3 regions of the Clostridium sediminicola genome follow, and region 3 is predicted to be linked to each of the others. Evidence: riboswitches for the same ligand, from Rfam matches in the RefSeq annotation. Region 3 holds a riboswitch; each other region holds the start of a gene.

Region 1 (7,989 bases), on a different contig from region 3:
ATTTCTACATGTGGCACAGGTGTTGCACCAATAACTATTTTTTTCTTTTCGCTTCCGCTTGCTTGTTGCCCCTTATCACTTTTAGATGAACAGCCTCCCAATACTAAAGTAAAAACTAATAAAATAATTAATAATAATCCTGATTTTTTCATTATAAATACCCCCTATTTATCTTTTATCTATTCGTTTTGCTATAAAATTCCCTGTACTTTGAATGATTTGAACAAAAATTATCAATATAATTATAGTTCCTATCAATACATCAGTTCTAAATCTTTGATAACCGTATCTTATTGCTAAATCTCCTAGACCACCTCCTCCAATGGCTCCTGCCATAGCAGAATATCCAAGTAAATTTATAATTGTAAGTGTCAACCCTAAAATTAAGGATGGCATTGCTTCTGGAATTAATACTTTAAATATTATTTCTTTATTTGTTGCTCCCATGGATAAAGATGCTTCTATTATCCCCCATGGCACTTCTTTTAAGGAGGATTCAACTATTCTTGCAACAAAAGGCGTTGCTGCTATAGACAAAGGAACAATTGCTGCTGTAGAACCAATTGCAGTACCCACTATCAATCTTGACAGTGGAAATATAGTTATTATTAAAATTATAAAAGGTAGAGATCTCATTACATTTATGATGTATCCTAAAAATCCATTTACTTTCTTATGTTCCCATATATGATTTTTTTCTGTAATCACAAGTATTACTCCTAAAGGCAATCCTAATACAAGAGAAAATACTGTAGAGAAAAATACCATATATATAGTGTCAAATAGTGATGGTAATATTAAATTAAATAAATTAACAATATTGTATAACAATTAAATCACCTCAACCTTCAAATTATTCATATTTAAATACTTTATTGAAGATAGAACATCTTTTTCTTGTCCAGAAATTTTTACTACAAGATGTCCTAAATTAGTATCTTGGATATTTTCAATATTTCCAGCTAATATATTTACATCAACATCATGTTTTTTTACCATATTGGAAATAATCGGTTCTTCGGATCTATTTCCCAAAAAAGATATTTTTAGTACATTTTCATAAATCTCCTTATTTTTGATTAGAATCTCTTTAGGAACATAGAGAATATCATCCTCTAGAAAACTTTTTAAAGTTTCAGTTTTAGGATTTGAAAATACTTCTATAACGCTACCGGCTTCTACTATTTGTCCATTTTCCATTACTGCAACCTTGTTACATATATTTTTAATAACATTCATCTCGTGTGTAATAACAATAATTGTTATACTAAATCTTTTGTTTATACTTTTAAGAAGATTCAATATAGATTGTGTAGTATTGGGGTCAAGTGCCGAAGTAGCCTCATCACACAAAATTATTTTCGGATCATTTGCTAGTGCTCTAGCTATACCAACTCTTTGTTTTTGTCCACCTGATAATTGGGAAGGATATACATCTTTTTTATCAAAAAGATCTACGACTTCCAAAAGTTCTTTTACTTTTTTATCTATCTCTGTTTTTTTTAGCCCAGATATTTTTAAAGGAAAAGCAATGTTTTCATAAACTGTGGAATTCATTAACAGATTAAAATTCTGAAATATCATCCCAATTTTTTTTCTTGTTTCTCTTAACTCCTTTGGATTTAGCTTTGTTATATCTTTTTCATTTATTAATATCTCTCCACTTGTAGGTTTTTCTAGCATATTAATGCATCTAACAAGTGATGATTTTCCCGCACCACTTAGCCCTATAATTCCATATATATCTCCATCTTCAATTTTCAAGCTCACATTTTTTACGGCATCCAATGTACTGGTTTTGGATATATATGTTTTACATAAATTCTTAATTTCTATCAATCCATTCTCCCCCTTGATTATCATGTTACTTTTTACATTAAAACAAAAGACCTCTTTCATACCGAAAGAAGTCAATATATCTTAACATTATCTCTCAGCAAATGCTGTAGGACTTGGCACCATTACAAAAATGCTGGTTGCCGGGCTTCACAGGGCCTATCCCTCCACCTCTCTTGATAATTTTATTATTTAATTTTTGAACAATAAAAAACTTCTTTCATTTCACCGAAAGAAGTTGGATTCAAATCACATTATCTCTCAGCAAATGCTGTAGGACTTGGCACCGTTGCAAAATGCTGGTTGCCGGGCTTCACAGGGCCTATCCCTCCACCTCTCTTGATAATTAATATTCAATTTAAGTACATAGAGTATTATATTAAACATAAAACAAAATGTCAACATTTAATTTATTATTGGAGCACTTCTCTAAATTTATTTTTTATTTCTTCTAAATTTCCCAAATAATTTTTTGCTAAAGGAGCTACTTTAACTGTTACTCCCCCAATTTCTTCAGCAATAGTTTCTGCTTGTTTACTATCAAATTCTTCTTGGTAAAAAACAACTTTTATCTTCTCTTTTTTTGCAAAATCAATAACTTCTTGTATTTTCCTAACAGTAGACTCCTTACCATCATCTTCTATTGCAATCATATTTAACCCGTAATCTTTTGCGAAATATCCAAAAGATGGATGATAAATAATAAATGAGTTGTTCTTTATATTATTTAATGATTCTCGTATTTCTTCGTCTATTTTTTTGATTTTAGCTATATATTCTTCAGAATTTTTAATATAAGAATTTTTATTATTGGAATCTACTTTAATTAACTCATCTCTTATACATTCTATCATAAGTATAACTCTTTTAGGTGATAGCCATATATGAGGGTCTTTAGCACTATGTTCTACACTTTGGAAATATAGATGAGGATAAACCTCCTCAACTTTGTTATCTAGTGAAATTATCAATATGTCTTTATTAAAGTCTCTGATACTAGGCAAAATATTAACTTCTTCAGTTGATACTCCAATAGAAAAATACATTTTAGCTTCACTTAATTTAGCCATTTGTTTAGGTGTTGGCTGGTAATTTGCTGGACTATATCCAGGAGGAATCATAGTGATAATATTTACATTATCACCTGCCACAGCCCTAACAAATGTTTCTTCTGGTACAATAGAAACTGCAACTGTAATTTTTTCTTCATTACTAACTTTTTTATTAGATTTATTTGATGTACTCTCTTTACAACCACTTAAACTAATCACAATAGTAATTATAATTAAGAATATTATATTCTTAACCTGCTTCATATCTTTTCTCCTTCTAATATTAAACTTTTAACTTTTTCTTTCTTCTGTTTAGGTTTTAGGACCAACATAGCCAAAGGTGGAATTTTTGTTTTTATATGATATGGTTGATTATTCCATTTTTCTTGGTTTGCTTTCATAATGCCCTCATTTATTTGCCCTGATCCATTATAATCGTCTTCGTCACTATTGAAAATTTCTACATATTCAATATTTTCTGGAACCCCAACCTTATAATCGTAGTAAACAACAGGAGTAAAATTACATATAAATATTAGATAATTACTATCTGTTTTACCCTTCCTAATAAAAGATATAATACTTTGTTCATAATTTGAATGGTCTATCCATTCAAACCCATCATATCCATGGTCTTTTTCCCAAAAAGCACTTTCTTTCTTATAAAGCATATTTAACTCTTTAACATAGTGTTGTAGTTTTTTATGTGGAGGATATAAAAGTAAAAACCAATCCAGCTGTTGGTCAAAATTCCATTCTATGAATTGACCAATCTCTCCACCCATAAATAACAATTTTTTTCCTGGATGACCCATCATATAACCATAAAATAATCTTAAATTCGCAAATTTCTGCCAATAATCTCCTGGCATCTTATCTAAAAGAGATTTTTTTCCATGAACTACTTCATCATGGGATAGTGGCAAAACGAAATTTTCTGAAAAAGCATAGAGTAATGAAAATGTTATTTTATCATGATGCCATTTTTTATATATGGGATCTAGTTGCATATATTTTAACATATCATTCATCCATCCCATATTCCATTTGTAATTAAACCCCATTCCCCCTATATATGTAGGAGCTGTAAGCATTGGCCAAGTGCTTGAATCTTCCGCTATTACCAAAGGATTCTTGACATACTTAAATATTGCTTCATTAAGTTTTTTAAGAAAATCTACAGCTTCAATCTTCTCATCTCCACCATATTTATTTTTTATTTTTAAATCAGATTTCATTCCATAAGTTAAATATAACATATTAGCGACTGCATCTACTCTTATTCCATCAATATGATACTCTTTAAACCAAAAAATAGCATTTGATATTAAATAACTATGTATTTCTAACTTTTCAAAATCAAAGTTTGATGTTCCCCAATCATAATTTTCACCTATTAAAGGGTTTGGATGTTCATAAAGATGTGTACCATCAAAGTTATATAACCCATGAGCATCTTTACAAAAATGCCCAGGAGCCCAGTCTAAAATAACTCCTAATCCCTTTTCATGAAATTTATCAACTAAATACATAAAATCCTTAGGTGTCCCATACCTTGATGTAACAGCGAAATATCCTGTTGATTGATACCCCCAAGAAGCATCTAAAGGATGCTCCATAATTGGAAGTAGTTCCACATGAGTATACCCCATAGATGCTACATACTCTGGAAGTTCTTCTGCCATATCTCTATATGTATAAAATTGTTTTTTTGAATCCTCGTCTTTAGTCTCAACATCATGTGTTTTCCAAGAACCTAAATGAACTTCATAAATATTAACTGGTTCAGAATAAATATTACTTTTTTCACGTTTTTTTAACCATTTATCATCTTTCCAGTTATATCCTTTGTAATTATACACAATAGATGCATTCTTAGGACGAAGTTGTGAATAAAAAGCACATGGATCCGCTTTTAGAACTGGATTTTTCTCATTGCTATTAAATACTTCGTACATATAACTGTCGCCCTCTTGAATATCTTGTATAAAAAGCTTCCATATACCAGAATTTTCAATTTTTTTCATAGTATATTTTTCGCCATTCCAATTATTAAAACTTCCTACAACTCGAATTTTCTCAGCATTTGGAGCCCAAACAGAAAAAAGAGCTCCCTTCACTTCATCACTCTCCTTTATATGACAGCCTAAAAACTCATAACTATGATAATTAGTTCCTTCATGAAAACAATGTATATCAAATGATGATAAAGAAATATTTTGCATATTTACACCTGCTTTCCTTATATGATAATTAATTATACCATATACTTCCTTTATTAGAATATTATTTATTATAAATACCTTAAACCTCTTTTCTTGTATATACTTTTTTACTGTGATACAATAAAGTAATTTATATTTCATTCAATAAAGGAGGGGTTTAACTTGAAATATATCACAATTTTAGTTGATGGTATGGCTGACTATGAAATTGAACACTTAAATAATAAAACACCTTTGGCTGTAGCTAATATTCCAACTATTACAGAAATGGCTCAAAAGGGAGAAGTAGGACTGGTACAAACTGTACCAATAGGTATGTCTCCAGGAAGTGATACTGCTAATTTATCAGTTATGAGCTATGCTCCAGAAATATACCATACAGGACGTTCACCACTAGAAGCTGCAAGTATGGGTGTAGAATTATCAAGCACTGATGTTACTTTCCGTTGTAATCTTGTTACATTATCCGAAGAAGAACCTTATGAAGAAAAAACTATGATTGATCATTCTTCTGGAGAAATTACAACTGAAGAAGCAAAAAAATTAATTCTTGATATTCGAGAACTACTAGAAACAGAATTAATAAAATACTATCCTGGTGTTAGTTACAGACATTTAATTGTTTGGGATAAAGGGCCTTTTGATTATAAACTAACTCCACCACATGATATTTTAGAAAAAAAAATCAAAACTCATCTACCTAGTGGACCAAATAAAGACATACTTTTTAATATGATGAAAAAATCATATGATCTTTTAAAAAATCACCCAATTAACTTGGCTCGAAAAGAAAAAGGATTAAATCCTGCTAACTCTATATGGATCTGGGGAGAAGGTAAAAAACCTAAACTAGATTCTTTTAAAAGTAAGTTTGGATTAAACGGTGCCGTTATATCTGCAGTAGATTTAATCAACGGTATAGGAATACTTGCTGGATTAAAAACTATAGAAGTAGCTGGTGCAACGGGAACAATAAACACTAATTTTAGTGGAAAAGCTGAATCTGCTATAAAGACTTTAATCCAAGGTGATGATTTTGTTTATGTACATATTGAAGCACCAGATGAATGTAGTCACCAAGGAGATTTAGATGGAAAGATAAAATCTATTGAAATTATTGATGAGAAGATTGTAAAACCTATAAAAAAAGCTATGGAAGATGCTGGTGAAGATTTCCGTGTACTAATATTACCCGATCATAGAACACCAATAAAAATAAGAACTCATTCATCAGAACCTGTACCCTATGTGATTTATGACAGTCGTGTAAACAATAATAATCCTAAAAATAATTTTACTGAAAAGTCTGCAACTGAATCTGGTAATTTCTTTGATGCAGGTGAAAAGTTAATGACTTATCTTTTGAAAGAAAGTATTAGGTATAGTTAAAATAAATTACATTTTTTACTATATCGTTCGTTATTTATTTGAATTTCATATAAAAACCTCAAAAAAACATTTGCTTATTGTCGAATATTGTAGTATTATGGATTCATAGCAATTGTAACAAATGCAAAACATTCAGTTTTGTGTTTTGATTACTGCTATTTTCCTACTTACAAATCTATATGTTATTCGGCAGAGATTAGAGAGCCATTCAAAACTTAACCTTATTGGTTATATTTTAGAATGGTTTTTTTGACTGCTACATTGTAAAACGTTTACAATTTGTGAATATACCGGTATACGCAAATTAATTAAATTCAAGGGGGAACTTATATGTCTAATTTTATGGCTGAATTACTAGGTACAATGATTTTGGTTTGGTTAGGTGATGCTGTTGTGGCAAATGTTGTTTTAGCAAAAACAAAAGGTAATGATTCTGGCTGGATTGTTATAACTACCGCATGGGCAATAGCTGTTGCACTTCCAGTATTTATTTTTGGTGGAATAAGTGGCGCTCATATAAATCCTGCAGTTACAATTAGTTTAGCAGTAGTTGGTAAATTTGCATGGGCGGACGTTCCATCATACATTACTGCTCAAATGATAGGTGCAATTTTAGGTGCTGTTCTAGTTTATCTTTCTTATCTACCTCATTTTAAAGCAACTGAAGATAAAGGAGCAAAATTAGGCGTATTCGCAACTGGTCCTGCAATAAGAAGCTACGGAGCTAACTTTTTATGTGAAGTATTAGCAACTGCATTACTTTTATTCGGTATTTTAGGTTTAGGCCAAGCAGAAATGGTTGCTGGTGTCAGCGCTTTAGCAGTTGGTTTGTTAATCTTTGTATTAGGATTAGCCCTTGGTGGACCAACTGGGTATTCATTGAATCCTGCTAGAGATTTAGGTCCTCGTATAGCTCATTTTATATTACCTATACCAGGGAAAGGTGATTCTGACTGGGCATATTCTTGGGTTCCAACTTTAGGACCTATAGTTGGTGCTATCTTGGGTGCTTCGCTTTTCGTAATGTTGTTCTAAAAATAATTTATATTTAAATTCACTTTATTCAAATTGCTGAAATCGTTAACAAATATAAGGGGGTTTTTTTTATGGCAAAGTATATAATGGCATTGGATCAAGGAACTACAAGTTCTAGATGTATCTTATTTAATAAAGAAGGTCAAATAGTAACTGTAGCACAAAAAGAATTTACGCAAATATATCCTAAAGCTGGTTGGGTAGAACATGACCCTATGGAAATTTGGGAATCTCAATTAGGTGTTGCTAAAGAAGCCTTAGAAAAAATTGGTGCAAAACCTGAAGATATCGCTAGTATTGGTATTACAAATCAAAGGGAAACAACTGTAGTTTGGAATAAGAATACCGGAAAACCTGTTTATAACGCTATAGTTTGGCAGTGTAGAAGAACTGCTGAGTATTGTGACGAATTAAAAGATAAAGGGTTAGCTGACCCAGTTAGAAATAAAACT
Region 2 (7,989 bases), on a different contig from region 3:
CCACATTCTAAGCCAGCGTGAATTGCTGTTATTTTTGGTTTACTTCCATACATTTCTTCATAAACTTTCACAAACAAATCTCTTATTTTAGATTCTTTTTTAAATTGCCACTCAGGGTATGAAGACATTAATGTTTGTTCTGCCCCGTTTGTCTTTGCAACTACTTCTATCCTATTCGTAATTTCATCTTTTAGAGTAGCTACTGAACTTCGTGCAGCACTTTCAAAATAAACATAGCCTTCCTCTGTTTTTACCACACCTAAATTAGTTGAGCTTTGTACTAAACCTTCAATATCATTACTCATAGTTTGAACCCCTTGAGGAATGGACATAAGTATATTTATAACTCTATCACTAGTCTCTCTATTAAATATTTTTGTAGGATTAGTTTCTTCATTTAATATCTCTAATACTACATCATCATCTATTCCTTTAAGTTCATTTTTAAATATTTCATTCCACTTACCAACTAAATCATTTAGCTTTTCAAATTCATCATACTTGGTTATTAAACTTACTTCAGCATCTCTTGAGATAGCATTCATTTTTGCTCCTGCTTTTATTTCATAAATATATACTTCTATTTCCTTGGAAATATCAAAAAGGACTCTACCAATTAATTTCGAAGCTGCCCCTCTCCCTTTGATTATTTCCATCCCTGAATGTCCGCCTTTTAACCCTTTTAATTTTAAAGTTACTGCCTTAAAACCCTTTTGATTATCATTCCATTTTATTGGAAGTTTTACTATGCTTCTAACTCCACCAGCACAACTTGTAAGAAGTTCGCCTTCTTCTTCTGAATCCATATTTATTAATATTTTACCATCTAACATATGTCCATCTAAATTTGCTGCTCCACCCATTCCTGTTTCTTCTTCTATTGTAATTAATGCTTCTATAGGGGGATGTTCTATATTGTTACTTGAAAGTATTGCTAGTGCATAAGCAACAGCAATTCCATTATCAGCACCTAATGTTGTACCTGTAGCCTTGATAAAATCTCCATCAATTCTTAGTTTCAAAGGATCTTTTAAAAAATCGTGGTCTATATCTTCTCTTTTTTCACAAACCATATCCATATGCCCTTGAAGGATTACCGTTGGAGCAGTTTCATATTTTTTTGTTCCTGGTTTTTTGATTATCACATTGTTAACTATGTCCTGGATATACTCAAGATTATTATCTTTAGCAAATTTAACAAGATAATCAGATACTCCTTTTTCATTCCCAGATCCTCTTGGGATTTCGCTCATTTCTTCAAAATAATAAAAAACTTCTTTTGGATTTAATTCTGATAATATTTTATTCACTAAAACCCTTCCTTTCAATTTCTATAAAATAAGGATACCCAAAAATAGGTATCCTGTCAAAATCATTTTATTTCATTTATATTATATGGTGTTATTTGATATACGTAATAATTTAACCAATTTCTAAATAGAAGATTTGCCCCACTTTTCCAAGAAACAATTGGTTCTTTGCTTGGATCATCATCTTCAAAATAATTCAATGGTACTTTTATATCGTGTCCCCTTTTTAAATCTCTTTCATACTCTCCCTTTAGAGTATATTTGTCATACTCAGAATGACCTGTTACAAAAATTTGTTTACCGTCTTTAGACATTACTATATATACTCCAGCTTCTTTTGATTCAGCAATTAGCTCTAAATCTGGATGATTTATAATATCTTCTCTCAAAATTCCAGTATGTCTAGAATGAGGTGCATAAAATATATCATCAAATCCTCTCACCAATTCAATATTTATACTATTAATCTTGTGTCTAAATACACCAAACATTTTATCTTTTAACAAATGTTTATCTACTCCATAATGATAATATAATCCAGCTTGAGCTCCCCAGCATATGTGAAAAGTGGATGTTACATTATGTTTTGAAAACTCCATAATTTCTTTTAATTCTTCCCAATAATCTACATCTTCAAATGCCATTTTTTCAACAGGTGCTCCTGTTATGATCATTCCGTCGAATTTTTCATCCTTCACTTCATCAAAGGTTTTATAAAATGTTCTTAAATGTTCATTAGATGTATTTACAGATTTATAAGTTCTGGTCTTAAGCAAGACCATTTCTATTTGTAATGCAGTATTTCCTATTAACCTAACTAGTTGAGTTTCTGTTTCAATTTTTGTAGGCATTAAATTCAGTATCAAGATTTTAAGAGGTCTTATATCTTGATGAACTGCTCTTTCCTTTGTCATAACAAATATATTTTCTTTTTTTAGTGTATCTATTGCAGGTAAGTGTTTTGGTACAACAATTGACATATAAACAATCCCTTTCCTTAATAGCTAATTACTTATTATCCGTTGTATTTAGCTATTTCTAAGTGCTTGATCGAAATCTTCAATTAAATCATCTATATCTTCAATACCTACAGATACCCTTATTAAATCTGGTAATACACCTGCTGCTATTTGTTGCTCTTCTGTTAATTGTCTATGCGTTGTACTCGCTGGATGAAGTACTGATGTTCTAGCATCTCCTAAATGTATAACAAGTGCTGCTACTTTTAGATTTCGAGTGAATTCCTTAGCAGCCTCTATGCCACCTTTTATACCAAAAGTCATTATTCCACTTGCCCCAAGTGGTAGATACTTCTCCGCTAATTCATTACTTTTATGACTTTTTAGTTTTGGATAACTAGCCCAATTTACTTTTGGATGATTTTCTAAGAAAGAAGCAAGTTTCAAAGCATTTTCACTATGTCTTTCCATTCTAAGATGAAGAGTTTCCAATCCATTATGCATAATAAATGCATTAAACGGACTCAAACAGCATCCTAAATCTCTCAAAAGCTGTACCCTTGCTTTTGTAATAAATGCAGCTGCCCCAAATGTCTCTGCATATTTCACCCCATGATAACTAGGGTCTGGCTGAGTTAATTCTGGATATTTCCCATTATCCCAGTCAAAGTTTCCACCATCAACAATAATTCCACCTAAACTTGTAGCATGCCCATCAATATATTTTGTTGCTGAATGCACAACTATATTTGCCCCATGTTTCAATGGATTACATAAATAAGGAGTGGCTAATGTGTTATCAACTATAAATGGTACCTTCATTGTTTCTGCTACCTTAGCAAATTTATCAAAATCTAAAACATTAAGTCCAGGATTTCCTATTGTTTCTCCAAATATGGCTCTTGTATTATCTTTAACTTTGCTAGCTATTTCATCATAGCTAGCATCTGGATTGACAAATGTAACTTCTATTCCTAATTTCTTAAGGGTAGATGCTAATAAATTCGTAGTTCCACCATAAATTGTCGATGCAGCAACAATATGTTGTCCTGCTTGACATATATTAAGGAAAGTAACTAATGATGCAGATTGCCCCGATGATACTGCAAGTGCTCCTACTCCACCTTCTAGTAAATTAACTTTCTCCTCTAATGCCCCCACAGTAGGATTACTGATTCTTGAATACATATGTCCCTCTCTTTTTAAGTCAAATAAATCAGCTACCTCATCAGGATCAGAATATTTATAAGTTGTACTTTGATAAATTGGTAAAACTCTTGGCTCACCAGATTTCGGATCATAATTCCCTTGTATACAAATAGTCCCTTTTCTAAATTCCTTTTGCATAATAAAGCCCCCTTTTTTATTAGTTAACAGTTTACAGTACTCAGTTATGCACACCTTTCACTTACGTGAAAGCTTTTAATTTAATAAACTCTCATTAACTGCTAACTGTGCATTGTGCACTAAATATATCTATATCTATATCTACATAGTAGTATATCTTTATTTATACACACCATACACTTTATAATAAAAAAACCACTTCTCTGATAAGAAGTGGTAGATTATACAGTATTATTGTATCTCTCTTTACCTCTTCTCATCTCTCAGGATTATTCCTGTAAGAATTAGCACAATTCCAATTTTATATCTTTCAATTCAACTATTGATTTATACCCAGTCAGAACTCGTTAGTGCATAAATCAAGTCCCTCAATAGAATCTCTTAATATAACAATTGGCTGTTGCCGGGTTTCATTGGGCTCATCCCTCCACCACTCTTGATAAGAATATAGTTTTTTATTTAAAAACTATTTTACATCTATTTTTCAAAAATTTCAAGTTTTTTTTTGCAAAATTGCAAAAATTATTTTTACTCATCAAAATATTTATTTTTATAGTATCATCCTAGCTGTTTAGGAAAAAATAATATTACATTCTTTAAAATTTACTTCAAAGAGGGGCTTTATGTGAAAAATGATGAATTAAAGGTTATAAAAAAAGCAATTATCCATGAAATTGAAGGTTATGAATTTTATAAATTAGCTTCTGAAAAAGCTGACAGTTTAGATACAAAAAATGCATTTATAGAGTTAGCAGACGAAGAATTGACTCATATTGAATGGTTGAAGAAACTTTTTAATAATATTGATTCAGATAAAAGCCATAAATTTGATTTAGCTTTTATAGAAAGCCCAGAATCCGCTAATGTCTATGATTGGTCAAACCTTGATAGAAGAGATGCAGCCCTTGCTGTTTCAGTATTTGGGATTGCTATTCAAATGGAAAGAACATCTATTGATTTTTATGAGAATGCTGCTAAAAATTCATCTGTAGAAAAAGCAAAAGAGTTATACCTTATATTAGCTAATTGGGAAAAAGCACATTTAGAGCATTTTAGCGAAAGATATGAAGAATTAAGAGAAGCTTGGTGGTCTAAACAAAATTTTGCACCTTATTAGAAAATGCGAAAAATATTCGCATTTTCTAATCTCCATATAGCATTTCAATTCTATCCCCGCCGTTATCTTTAGCTTCTTCCATAAATTCATAACATTTATTGATAATTTGATCAGGCATATCTCCAGTAGATTCCATTATAGCTACACTAATAGTTATTGATAATTCTACATCTTCAAATTGGTATTCCCTTATTACTTTTCTTATTTTTTCTGCATATTCACTGGCTTCTTGTCTATTTGTTTTTGGCATTATCACTAAGAAACAATTACTATCATATCTCCCAATAGCAAATGGACTTATTAAATTTTCTTTTATTAAGTCATATACCTTATTTAATACACTATTTCCTAAATCATAACCATAAGTTTTATTAATACTTTTAAAGTGGTCAATATCAATCAATCCTACACTTAACTCTTCATAATTTACCCTTGAATATTCAACTTCTTTCTTTAATATTTCATGTATATATTCATGGCTAAACGCTCCTGTAACCTTATCTTTTTCACTCAAGCTTTTAATTTTTCTATTACATTTCTTTACTTCAAATAAAAGTTCATTATTGAATTTTTCTGTATTACTTTCATAATCAACTAACATTTCTCCTATTTTTAAACTAATATGATTTTCTATCTTCCCTTTAAACCGCGTAGTTGTATAAATCAAAATCATAAATACTATAATATTTATGAAAATTATATAACTTATATTTTGATTCAGCTTCTTTTCTCGTGAATCATTATTAAATGCCTCTATTGTAGGATATGTTATTTCAGCTCCTACAACCCATTTTAATTGAGGAATACTAATTACATAAGCACCTTTATTTTCTTCAATATTTGTATCTGGGTTTGTTTTATAATAATTCACAAAACTACCTGTTAAATTTTTTTTAGCAACTTGCAACTCTTTTTGAGTAATTTTGATGCCTCTACTATCTTGTAAATTCCAGATATTTTTATCTAAAATATTTTTATTGGAACTATTTGTGAGCACATTTCCTTTATAATCAAATATAAAAATATTACTAAGGTTTTTATAACCAAATTTTATCGAATTAATCCATTGAAATATTTTAGCAGTATCTTTAGAAATATAATCATTCAAAAACTCTTCACTACCTATATAGTAATCTAAAGGTTCAAATTTTGTCATATAAATTATTTTTTTATCAATTTCATTTTTATCATTTTCCCATAACTCATATATATATCCCTCTTCATTACTTTCAGATAAACTTATACTGCTATTCTGTATTATATCCCCATTCTCATCCTTTGTACTAACTAAATGCTTGTCTATTTCATTGTCATTATTTTCTACTATCACTTTTCCATCTATATCTCTAATAAAATAAGTATTGTAGCCTTCATCATATTTTATATTTTCAACTGCATCATTAATTATTTTTTTCAATTCTTTACGAGACAAATTTTTATTATTATCATAAATTTTCATAGCTATATCATACAATCTATCTGTTCTATCTTTAAGCGTAAACTTTAAATCATTTTCTCCTTCACTTATTGTGAATTTCAGATAATCTACTACACTATTTACTATATATTTTGCTTCATTATCTGATGATTCTTCATATTCACTCTTCAAATTCCTCTTTTCATTGGAATAATTTTTTTGTTCTTCTAATATCCAAAATATTGTAACAAAAATAGAGCATATTAAAATGACTATTAACATTTTTATGTAAATTTTTTTTATATCATTGCTTGTGCTTTTCATTCATCCCACCCACTTTACATCAACTTAGTTAGTACTCCTCTTTATTATACCATTATTTGTAAATAATTTCCTATATTTTTACAAATAATTATTTAATATGGTTAACCCACAAAAAGTAAGTTGAACTAAAATCAACCATAATATCTACCACAGATTGATACGTTCTGACGCTATATATTGTTGTCGAAGTTCAACTAAATTACTTTTTGTGGAATAACCTTAATATAAGTTTTATCTTTTTTTAGCTTATAAACCCACTTTTATAACAGAATTCAAAAAACCTGAAGTCATCACGACTTCAGGTTTTTTATTGTAACTTATGTTTTAAAATAATGTTGAGTTTAAAAATCAAGTTGGTAATTTGAATGAAAAAACGAAAACCTATTTACTGCCAACTATAAAGTATCACTACATACCTTAGGTAGAGTAGATCCTCCATATGGCATCACAATTATATCACTATCTTCACCTAATAATTCTGTTGCACTATCTAGTGCGCCTTGAAGTGAACTATAAGGCTCTAAGAAAATATTTTTAACTAAATCATCATCAAGGTCAGATACTAAGAATATCCTAGCTTTTTGTAACACCATTGAAATTGCTGCAGCTTTATGGCCACCTAATTTAAAGTTTTCCTTAATTTTTGTTATTAGATCTTCTGATTTCTCAGCAGTTGTTAACCATTCTTCAAAAACTGCTGATCCTAATCCCTCTTTACATGATGCTAAAAGAATAATTATACCGCCATCTCTTACAGCATGTTTTGAGTTATCTAATCCCTTTTGAGCTTGATATAAATTGATATCTTTAGGATATCCCCCTGGTGAAACAATAACTATATCAGCTGGTTTATCTAGTTTCACTTTATATAATTTATCTAAGAATTTACATCCTTCTCTATGTGCTTCCATTATATCTCCAGCAACAGCCTTACGGATAACTTTTTTTTCATCTAAAACCACATTAACCATAAAATCTAAATCAATTACTTTAGTTACTTCATCAATATCGTTTCTAAGAGGATTAGAATCTAACTCTCCTGCTTTTGATTGTTCTTGAACCATCATTGTATGATTTGCTTGAATAGTTTCTTTATCACAAACTCCTGGTAAAATTGCCTTAGCTCCACCGCTATATCCCGCAAAATAATGAAACTCAATATTACCTAAACATATTCTTCTATCCGCCTCTACTACTGGTCTGAAAACATTGATAGGTGTTCCTGCTTTAGTCTTTCCAAGACTTACACAATCAGCAACATCAGAATCAACACAGTTAACTCTTTTATAAATATCTTCTCCTACCAAATACTTTATTTCTTCTTCAGTATGCATTCTATGACTTCCAAGACCAAACACAACAGTAATATCTTCATCAGGAATATTAGCTTTATTAAGCTCTTCAACTACCAATGGCACAACTACTTTACTTGGCATGGGCCTTGTTATATCACTTGTTATTATAACAATTTTTTCCCCAGGCTTTACTATATCTTTTAGCCTTTTAGAGCCTATT
Region 3 (7,989 bases):
TTCTTCCTTCATAAAATAGAGAGAGTAATAGAGTTTCAATAGCATCGTTTTTATGATGACCTAAAGCAAGTTTGTTGCATCCGAGTTTTTTTGCATTGTCATTTAATGCACCACGTCTTAGATTTGCACATAATGAACATGGATTTTTTTCTTTTTTGATATTAAATACAATATTTTGAATGTTAGTTTGGAATAAATAATAAGGAACTTGTATATCTTTACATAAATCTATCATCGGTGCAAAATTCATTCCAGAGCCAGGGTCTAGTGTGATAGCAATTAGTTCAAATTTTTGTGGAGAAAATCTTTGGTAGGCCTTCAATAGCCTTAATAGTGATATGCTATCTTTACCACCAGATAAACCTACTGCAATCTTATCTCCATCTTCAATTAATTTATAATCACTTATTGCTCTTCTTAATTTGCTTAGTAATTTTTGCATATGAATCCTCCGTTTATTTATAGTTACAAGTGATAAGTGACAAGTTGTGGATACCTGTCCCAATCGAAAGCTTTTAATTAAATAAAAGATAAATGATTTCTTTTGCATAGCAAAAGTTCATTAACTCTTAACTAACTTGGTTCGTATTTTATTTCAATTGAGAACTAGAAAAGTATTATTAACATCTTTTAAAAACATCTCCTCGTTATAAGGGGATATGAACTATTATAGTATAGAAATTGTTTTTCATAAAGAATAATTTATTTGTTAAATTTTACGAGTGAGCAATTTATTTCTTTATATAGTGATAATATAAAAATTGTTATAAAAAAGGGAAATGATTATATAAGAAATAGCTAGTATATAGAAGGATTATAAAGAAAGGTTGATTTAATAGTCGATAATGGGCGTATACTGAGGTTGAAATATATCTAATAACTAGTTATACTATATTTCGTCGGCGAATTAAATACCGACACAACTTAATAAGCTGGCATGGCTCAACTGGTAGAGCAACTGACTTGTAATCAGTAGGTTCCGGGTTCAAGTCCTGGTGCCAGCACCAATTGTGGAGGAGTTCCCGAGTGGCCAAAGGGGGCAGACTGTAAATCTGTTGCGTTAGCTTCGATGGTTCGAATCCATCTTCCTCCACCATTTAATGAATGGGCGCATAGCTCAGCTGGGAGAGCACCTGCCTTACAAGCAGGGGGTCACAGGTTCGAGCCCTGTTGTGCCCACCATTCAAAAATACAATTGGGTTAAGTTTAAAAATAAATATTATTTGGAGGAGTTCCCGAGTGGCCAAAGGGGGCAGACTGTAAATCTGTTGCGTTAGCTTCGATGGTTCGAATCCATCTTCCTCCACCAAAAACATCAATTTAAATATTGATGTTTTTTACTTTTATTAAAAAATTATATTGACACTTATTTTTTACTGTGTTACTATAATTACGATTTGATAATAAAATAAAAAACTCTTAATACTTATCAAGAGAGGTGGAGGGAATGGCCCGGTGAAGCCCAGCAACCAGTACTAATTTGTACCAAGGTGCTAAATCCTGCAGGAAACTGCGAGATAAGTGACGATTCAGTTCACAACCTCTTCGATAATTATTGAAGAGGTTTAATTTTTGAGGGGAGCGATGGCTATGAGAAAATTATTTACATCTGAATCTGTTACAGAAGGACATCCAGATAAAATTTGTGACCAAATATCAGATGCTATATTAGATGCGATTATGGAGAAAGATCCGAATGGAAGAGTAGCGTGTGAAACGGCTGTTACAACTGGAATGGTAATGGTAATGGGTGAGATATCTACTAATTGCTATGTTGATATACCAAAAGTAGTGAGAAATACTATAAGAGAAATCGGATATACGAGAGCTAAATATGGATTTGATTGTGATACTTGTGCAGTAATGACTTCTATTGATGAACAATCAGCTGATATAGCAATGGGAGTTGATAATGCCTTAGAATTTAAAGAAGGTGAAAAAGCTAATGTGGAATCGGTAGGAGCTGGAGATCAAGGTATGATGTTTGGTTATGCTAGTAATGAAACTGAAGAATATATGCCTTTACCTATAAGTTTAGCACAAAAATTATCAAGAAGATTAACAGAAGTTAGAAAGAATGGGACTTTATCATATTTAAGACCAGATGGTAAGACGCAAGTGACGGTAGAATATGAAGATGATAAACCGGTTAGAATTGATACTGTTGTAATTTCAACACAACATGACTCAGAGGTTTCTCAAGAAAAAATCAGAGAAGATTTAATAGAGAATGTTGTAAAACAAATTATACCAACTGAATGGTTGGATTCAAAAACAAAATTTTTCATTAACCCAACAGGAAGATTTGTAATTGGAGGGCCTCAGGGTGATTCAGGGTTGACAGGTAGAAAAATTATTGTAGATACTTATGGTGGAATGGGTAGACACGGTGGTGGCGCATTCTCTGGTAAGGATTGTACTAAAGTTGATAGATCAGCAGCTTATGCAGCTAGATGGGTTGCTAAAAACTTAGTTGCTGCTGGAATTGCTGATAAATTAGAAATTGAACTAGCTTATGCAATAGGCGTAGCTCAGCCGGTTTCAGTAACAGTAGATACTTTTGGTACTTCAAAATTAAATGAAGAAGAAATTGTTAAGATTATAAATAAAGTATTTGATTTAAGACCAGGGGCTATTATTGAGGAATTGGAATTAAGAAGACCTATATACAAACAAACAGCTGCATATGGTCATTTTGGTAGAAATGATTTAGAGCTTCCATGGGAAGAACTTAACAAAGTAGAAGAAATAAAAAAATATCTATAAAATTTTAAGAAGAGGTATTTCACATTATTGTGATATACCTCTTTAATGTTTAAGCAGATTATTAAATGTCAAAACTAATATATGTAAAGTGGTTAAAGCATGATATCATAAAAGTTGAGAAAATAAATATTTGCATTATAATTATATTATATATACGTTTAGTTAAACAATTTTAAGTAAAATACTTATGAAGTGTAACCATAAAATAATTAGGAGAGAGTTTATGTCAGAAATTTTAGGTACAGTGACAGATATTATTTTTCATAATGATAAAAATGGATATGTGGTAGCCAAGATTAAAGAAGATGATAATACTTATACAATAACAGGGATTGTTCCATACATTAGAGAGAAAATCAACTTAAAACTTCAAGGTGAGTGGGTTATTCATCCTCAGTTTGGGCAGCAATTTAAAATTGACTCATGTGAGGAAATTGTTCCCAGTTCTTTGGAAGGTATAAAAAAATATTTATCTTCAGGAGTAATATCTGGAATTGGGCCAGTGACAGCAAAAAAAATAGTTGATTTTTTTGGAGAAAATACTCTGAAAATTTTAGATACAAGTATAGAAAGACTGACTGAAATTGAAGGTATCGGTGAGAAGAAAGCAAAAAAGATTGCAGAATCATATTCAAATAGTATAGAGATTAGAAACATAATGATTTTTTTTCAAACATATGGCTTAACGGCAAAAAATTGTGTAGAAATTCATAAAAAATTCGGTAAAGACTCAATAGGCGTAGTGAAAGATAATCCATATTTACTTGTTGAAGAGGTAAGAGGAATTGGATTTAAAATAGCTGATAAAATTGCAAGAAATATGGGAATAGAAATTGATTCTCCATTTAGGATTCAAAGCGGAATCGTATTTGTTATCAACCAATTTTGTTCCATGGGGAACACCTATATGCCTATGGATAATTTGATAAATGAATGTAATAAAATACTATTAGTTGATAAAAATAAAATATTAACAAATATAAGCGAGTGTGCTTTAAAACATAAAATAAGAATTGACGAAATCAATGGAGTAAAGTGTGTTTTCGCTTTATCTTATTATTACTATGAATTAGGTGTAACAGTAAATATACTAACTTTAGCAACTGATGAATATAAAAAGATTAAGATTAATATAGAAGAAGAAATTAAAGATTTTGAAGAACATAATAAAATTAAATTTGCAGATATCCAGAAGGAAGCGATTAAAGGTGCATTTGAAAATGGAATCGAAATAATTACAGGAGGTCCAGGTACAGGTAAGACGACTATAATAAAATGCATAATTGAAATATTCGAAAATGCCAGTATGGCTGTACTTATGGCTGCGCCTACAGGAAGAGCTGCTAAAAGGATGTCGGAAGCAACTGGACGTGAAGCAAAGACTATACATAGATTATTGGAGTTTGGTTTTAATGATGAAGACGATTATGCTTTTCAGAAAGGTGAAGAATCTCCCTTAGAATGCGATGTTTTAATTGTTGACGAGGCTTCTATGATAGATGTTATGTTAATGAATAGTTTGTTAAAGGCTATCCCAAAGGGGACTAGACTTATAATTGTTGGAGATGCAGATCAACTACCATCAGTTGGGCCTGGAAATGTTTTGGGGGATTTGATAGGAAGCAAATGTGTGAAGGTAGTAAAACTAAAAGATATTTTTAGGCAGTCTGGAGAAAGTATGATTGTTGTAAATGCGCATAAAATAAATAGTGGAGAGATGCCTGTACTTAATAAGAAAGATACAGATTTTTATTTTTTAAATGAAGATAACCCTCATTTGATAATGAATTTATTGATAGATTTAATATATAAAAGGTTACCTAAGTTTAATAAAGCATGGGATAGTATAAGAGATATGCAAGTTTTGTCTCCTATGAAAAAGGGGATATTAGGGATTTCTAATTTAAACCCAAAACTTCAAGAGATATTAAACCCTAAAAGTGAAGCTAAGGCAGAAAAGGAATTGAAAAATGGTGTTTTTAGAGTTAGAGATAAAGTAATGCAAGTGAAGAATAACTATACACTAAAATGGAAAACACTAGATGGAGAAGAAGGTACAGGAGTTTATAACGGAGATATTGGGTATATTGAGAATATTTACAAAAATAAAATAAGTGTACTATTTGATGATAATCGGAGAGTTGAATACGATGATCTATATTATGATGAACTAGAACTGGCTTATGCAATGACAATTCATAAAAGTCAAGGCAGTGAGTTTCCAGTAGTAATTGTACCGATGTTTATGGGACCACCATTATTAATGAATAAAAATTTATTATATACTGGGATAACAAGAGCAAAAAAATTAGTTGTTTTAGTAGGAAATAAGAAAGCATTACATTTTATGATAAGCAATACAAAAAGTTATGATAGATACTCTGGTTTGAAATGGAGAATTTTAAATATATTAGACGATGATATTATAAAATAATGATGGAGTGGGTGAATTTGAGTGAATTCTTTTTTGATTGATAATGAGAAGAAAAAAATTAGCAAAGAATTGATTAAATGGTGCTATGGAAAAGAAAAATTTCTAAATATAGTAACTACTCCATACAATTCTTCCAATATTCTATATGAAATTATTCTTAGTAATTTAGAAACTAGAAAAAAAGTACTATATGTTACTGATGAAAATGAAAATGATATTGAGATAATAGATTTAATTAAAAAGTATAGTAAGTTTAGAAATTATATGTATATTAGAGAAAATTATGAAGAGAATTCTTCTAGTTTGGTTATAACTAAAAGTACAAAATTTAAGTCAATTAATGGTAAATTTGACCTTATAATATACAACGGAATTAGCAGCGTGATTAAAGTTTCATACAATGAATTGATAAAAAATATGATAAGATTGATAAATATTAGAGGAAAGATAATTTCTTATAATTTTGAATGTATTTTTAATGGAAATAAGGAGATAATTTTACCTATAAGAGATAATGGGTGTCCTTTAGTAGAACCTACTCTTTTTAAAACCAAAATAGACTTGAATAAGGATATTCCTTATGTTGCTTACGAGTATATAAAATGGTCATTAGAAAGTAGTAGGAAAGTTGTTATATATGTTCCAGATATAGAAAAAGTCAAGAAAGTATATAATTATTTATTTAAATACTGTAAGAATTTAGCAAAAGATGTTTATTGTTTTTTTGATAATGGTTTAGATGATAAGGAAATAAAAAAATTTCTAAATAGAAAAAAAACTATAATAATTACTAACGATTATAAAAACAAAGACTTGGATATAAGTAATATTAATGTCATGGTATTCTTTGCTGATAATATTTTATTTAATTATAAAAAACTTGTTTATATATGTGGAAAAGTAGGAAGAAAAGAGAAAAGACATTCTGGAGAAGTGATTTTTATTGCAAAAGATGAAAATATAGAAATTGAAAAATCAAAAAATATAATAAGGAATTTTAATAAAGAAGCATGGGAAATGAAATTATTAAAAATGCAAAATATATATTAGATTGTATTCTTGATATAATATTTGCAGAAGAAAATAAATGCCCTTGTTGTGGGGAGTATCTGTACGAAAATATAGTATTATGTTGCAAATGTAGTGGTAAAATTGAATTATGCAGAGAACCTATGGACGTAAATAAAGAAGATATAAACTTTATTTGCCATAGTTATTCGTATTATTCTGGTGTGGTTAAAAATCTAATAATTAAATTAAAATATGAAAGTGATTTTAAAGCAGGTGCTGTTTTAGTGGAATTTTTATATGATTATGTAAAGAATAATGATTTAAATTTTGATTACATTACCTTTGTACCATCTTCTAGAACTTCATTAAAAAAAAGAGGGTATAATCAAAGTAAATATTTAGCTAAGAAATTAGGAGAAAAAATAAATATTGGTGTTATTGATGTGTTATATAAAGTAGTTGAAACAAAAGATCAAATAGGGTTAGATAAAGAAAGTAGATGGGATAACCTTAGAGGTTCTTTTAAAATAAGAAAACATAGTTATATTGAGGATTCATCAATATTATTGGTAGATGATGTTATTACTACGGGATCTACGAGTTATTTTTGCAGGGAAGAATTGTTAAAAGGTGGAGCAAAAGAAATTGTGATTTTGTCGGTGGCGAGGGGACGAATTTAACCCACCAATACTATTATAGCATATTTTTCAAAATGATTCTTCTCATAAAAGTGGGTAAAAAAGGGTGTTTTAATAAGGATTATTAAATAAGAACAGAATAAATTGCTTAATTATTTAATATATTCAAAAAATGAATTTGTTTTTAGGATAAATTAGTAATAAAATATATATATAACAAAAATCATCTAGATAAAAATTAATATCAATTTTACATAATAAGAGAGGGGCTGACTTTATGAAGATTACAGTTAGTGGCAAAAACATTCAAATTACTGAAGGACTAAGAAATGCGGTAGAAAATAAATTGTGGAAATTGGAGAAGTATTTTAAGCCAGAAGTAGAAGTGAGTGCTACTTTGAGTGTTCAAAAGAGTAGACATATTATAGAAGTCACAATACCTTTCAATGGAGTTATATTAAGAGGTGAAGAAGTAAATGAGGATATGTATGTAGCACTTGATGTTGTTACAGAAAAACTTATCAGACAAATAAGAAAACAAAAAACAAAACTTGAAAGAAGAAAATATACAGGAGATTCTTTGAGATATCAAGTCTTTAGTGGAATTAGTAAAGAGGAAGAGCAAGAAGGTAAAATAGTAAAAACTAAGAAGTTTGCTATGAAACCAATGTCAGATGAGGAAGCAATTCTTCAATTAGAAATGCTAGGTCATAACTTCTTTGTTTACAAAAATGCTGATACAGATGATGTTAATGTTTTATATAAAAGAAAAGATGGAAATTATGGTTTAATAGAACCTGAATTTTGAATAAAGGAGGATAATCCTCCTTTATTTATTTGTTTTAAAAAAATTAATAATTTTTTAATGGTATATAGATGTGTGTGGCTTTATAATTTATTGAAGGAGTTATACCCAAATGGTATAATAATTAAGTATAGTCAAAAACTATGTTTTAATTCAATATATATAAATTAGATTATTTAACAGTATGTTAAAACATAAAAAAACACATAGCGAGGTCGGTAAAATGGGATTATTTGAAAAACTGTTTGGTACATATAGTGATAGAGAATTAAAAAAATTAGTAGGCACATTAGATAAAATAGATTCATATGAAAGTGAAATGAAAGCTTTATCTG

Evidence for each region. Region 3 has a riboswitch for S-adenosylmethionine ahead of metK (methionine adenosyltransferase). Riboswitches for the same ligand answer to the same signal wherever they lie in the genome.
Region 1: it holds a riboswitch for S-adenosylmethionine, as region 3 does, so the genes downstream of both, ACQ3F0_RS08735 (methionine ABC transporter ATP-binding protein) here and metK (methionine adenosyltransferase) in region 3, are expected to answer to the same signal.
Region 2: it holds a riboswitch for S-adenosylmethionine, as region 3 does, so the genes downstream of both, ACQ3F0_RS22780 (O-acetylhomoserine aminocarboxypropyltransferase/cysteine synthase family protein) here and metK (methionine adenosyltransferase) in region 3, are expected to answer to the same signal.

What each region holds. Positions count from the first base shown of each region.
Region 1 covers NZ_BAABMF010000003.1:416,643-424,631, forward strand. The annotation lists gene ACQ3F0_RS08725 (MetQ/NlpA family ABC transporter substrate-binding protein) at 1-152, opposite strand, end outside; gene ACQ3F0_RS08730 (methionine ABC transporter permease) at 169-831, opposite strand; gene ACQ3F0_RS08735 (methionine ABC transporter ATP-binding protein) at 832-1,839, opposite strand; SAM riboswitch class I at 1,924-2,022, opposite strand; SAM riboswitch class I at 2,088-2,185, opposite strand; gene ACQ3F0_RS08740 (metal ABC transporter solute-binding protein, Zn/Mn family) at 2,250-3,152, opposite strand; gene glgB (1,4-alpha-glucan branching protein GlgB) at 3,149-5,113, opposite strand; gene ACQ3F0_RS08750 (cofactor-independent phosphoglycerate mutase) at 5,276-6,502, shown strand; gene ACQ3F0_RS08755 (MIP/aquaporin family protein) at 6,833-7,537, shown strand; gene glpK (glycerol kinase GlpK) at 7,609-7,989, shown strand, end outside.
Region 2 covers NZ_BAABMF010000021.1:72,604-80,592, reverse strand. The annotation lists gene ACQ3F0_RS22790 (aminoacyl-histidine dipeptidase) at 1-1,310, opposite strand, end outside; gene metA (homoserine O-acetyltransferase MetA) at 1,373-2,290, opposite strand; gene ACQ3F0_RS22780 (O-acetylhomoserine aminocarboxypropyltransferase/cysteine synthase family protein) at 2,339-3,616, opposite strand; SAM riboswitch class I at 3,870-4,062, opposite strand; gene ACQ3F0_RS22775 (ferritin family protein) at 4,242-4,733, shown strand; gene ACQ3F0_RS22770 (sensor domain-containing diguanylate cyclase) at 4,759-6,474, opposite strand; gene larAH6 (nickel-dependent malate racemase, LarAH6 family) at 6,870-7,989, opposite strand, start outside.
Region 3 covers NZ_BAABMF010000002.1:159,390-167,378, reverse strand. The annotation lists gene ACQ3F0_RS04530 (tRNA 2-thiocytidine biosynthesis TtcA family protein) at 1-442, opposite strand, end outside; tRNA gene ACQ3F0_RS04525 (tRNA-Thr) at 932-1,007, shown strand; tRNA gene ACQ3F0_RS04520 (tRNA-Tyr) at 1,013-1,096, shown strand; tRNA gene ACQ3F0_RS04515 (tRNA-Val) at 1,107-1,182, shown strand; tRNA gene ACQ3F0_RS04510 (tRNA-Tyr) at 1,226-1,309, shown strand; SAM riboswitch class I at 1,424-1,524, shown strand; gene metK (methionine adenosyltransferase) at 1,591-2,766, shown strand; gene recD2 (SF1B family DNA helicase RecD2) at 2,990-5,200, shown strand; gene ACQ3F0_RS04495 (hypothetical protein) at 5,222-6,250, shown strand; gene ACQ3F0_RS04490 (ComF family protein) at 6,211-6,891, shown strand; gene hpf (ribosome hibernation-promoting factor, HPF/YfiA family) at 7,127-7,657, shown strand; gene secA (preprotein translocase subunit SecA) at 7,878-7,989, shown strand, end outside.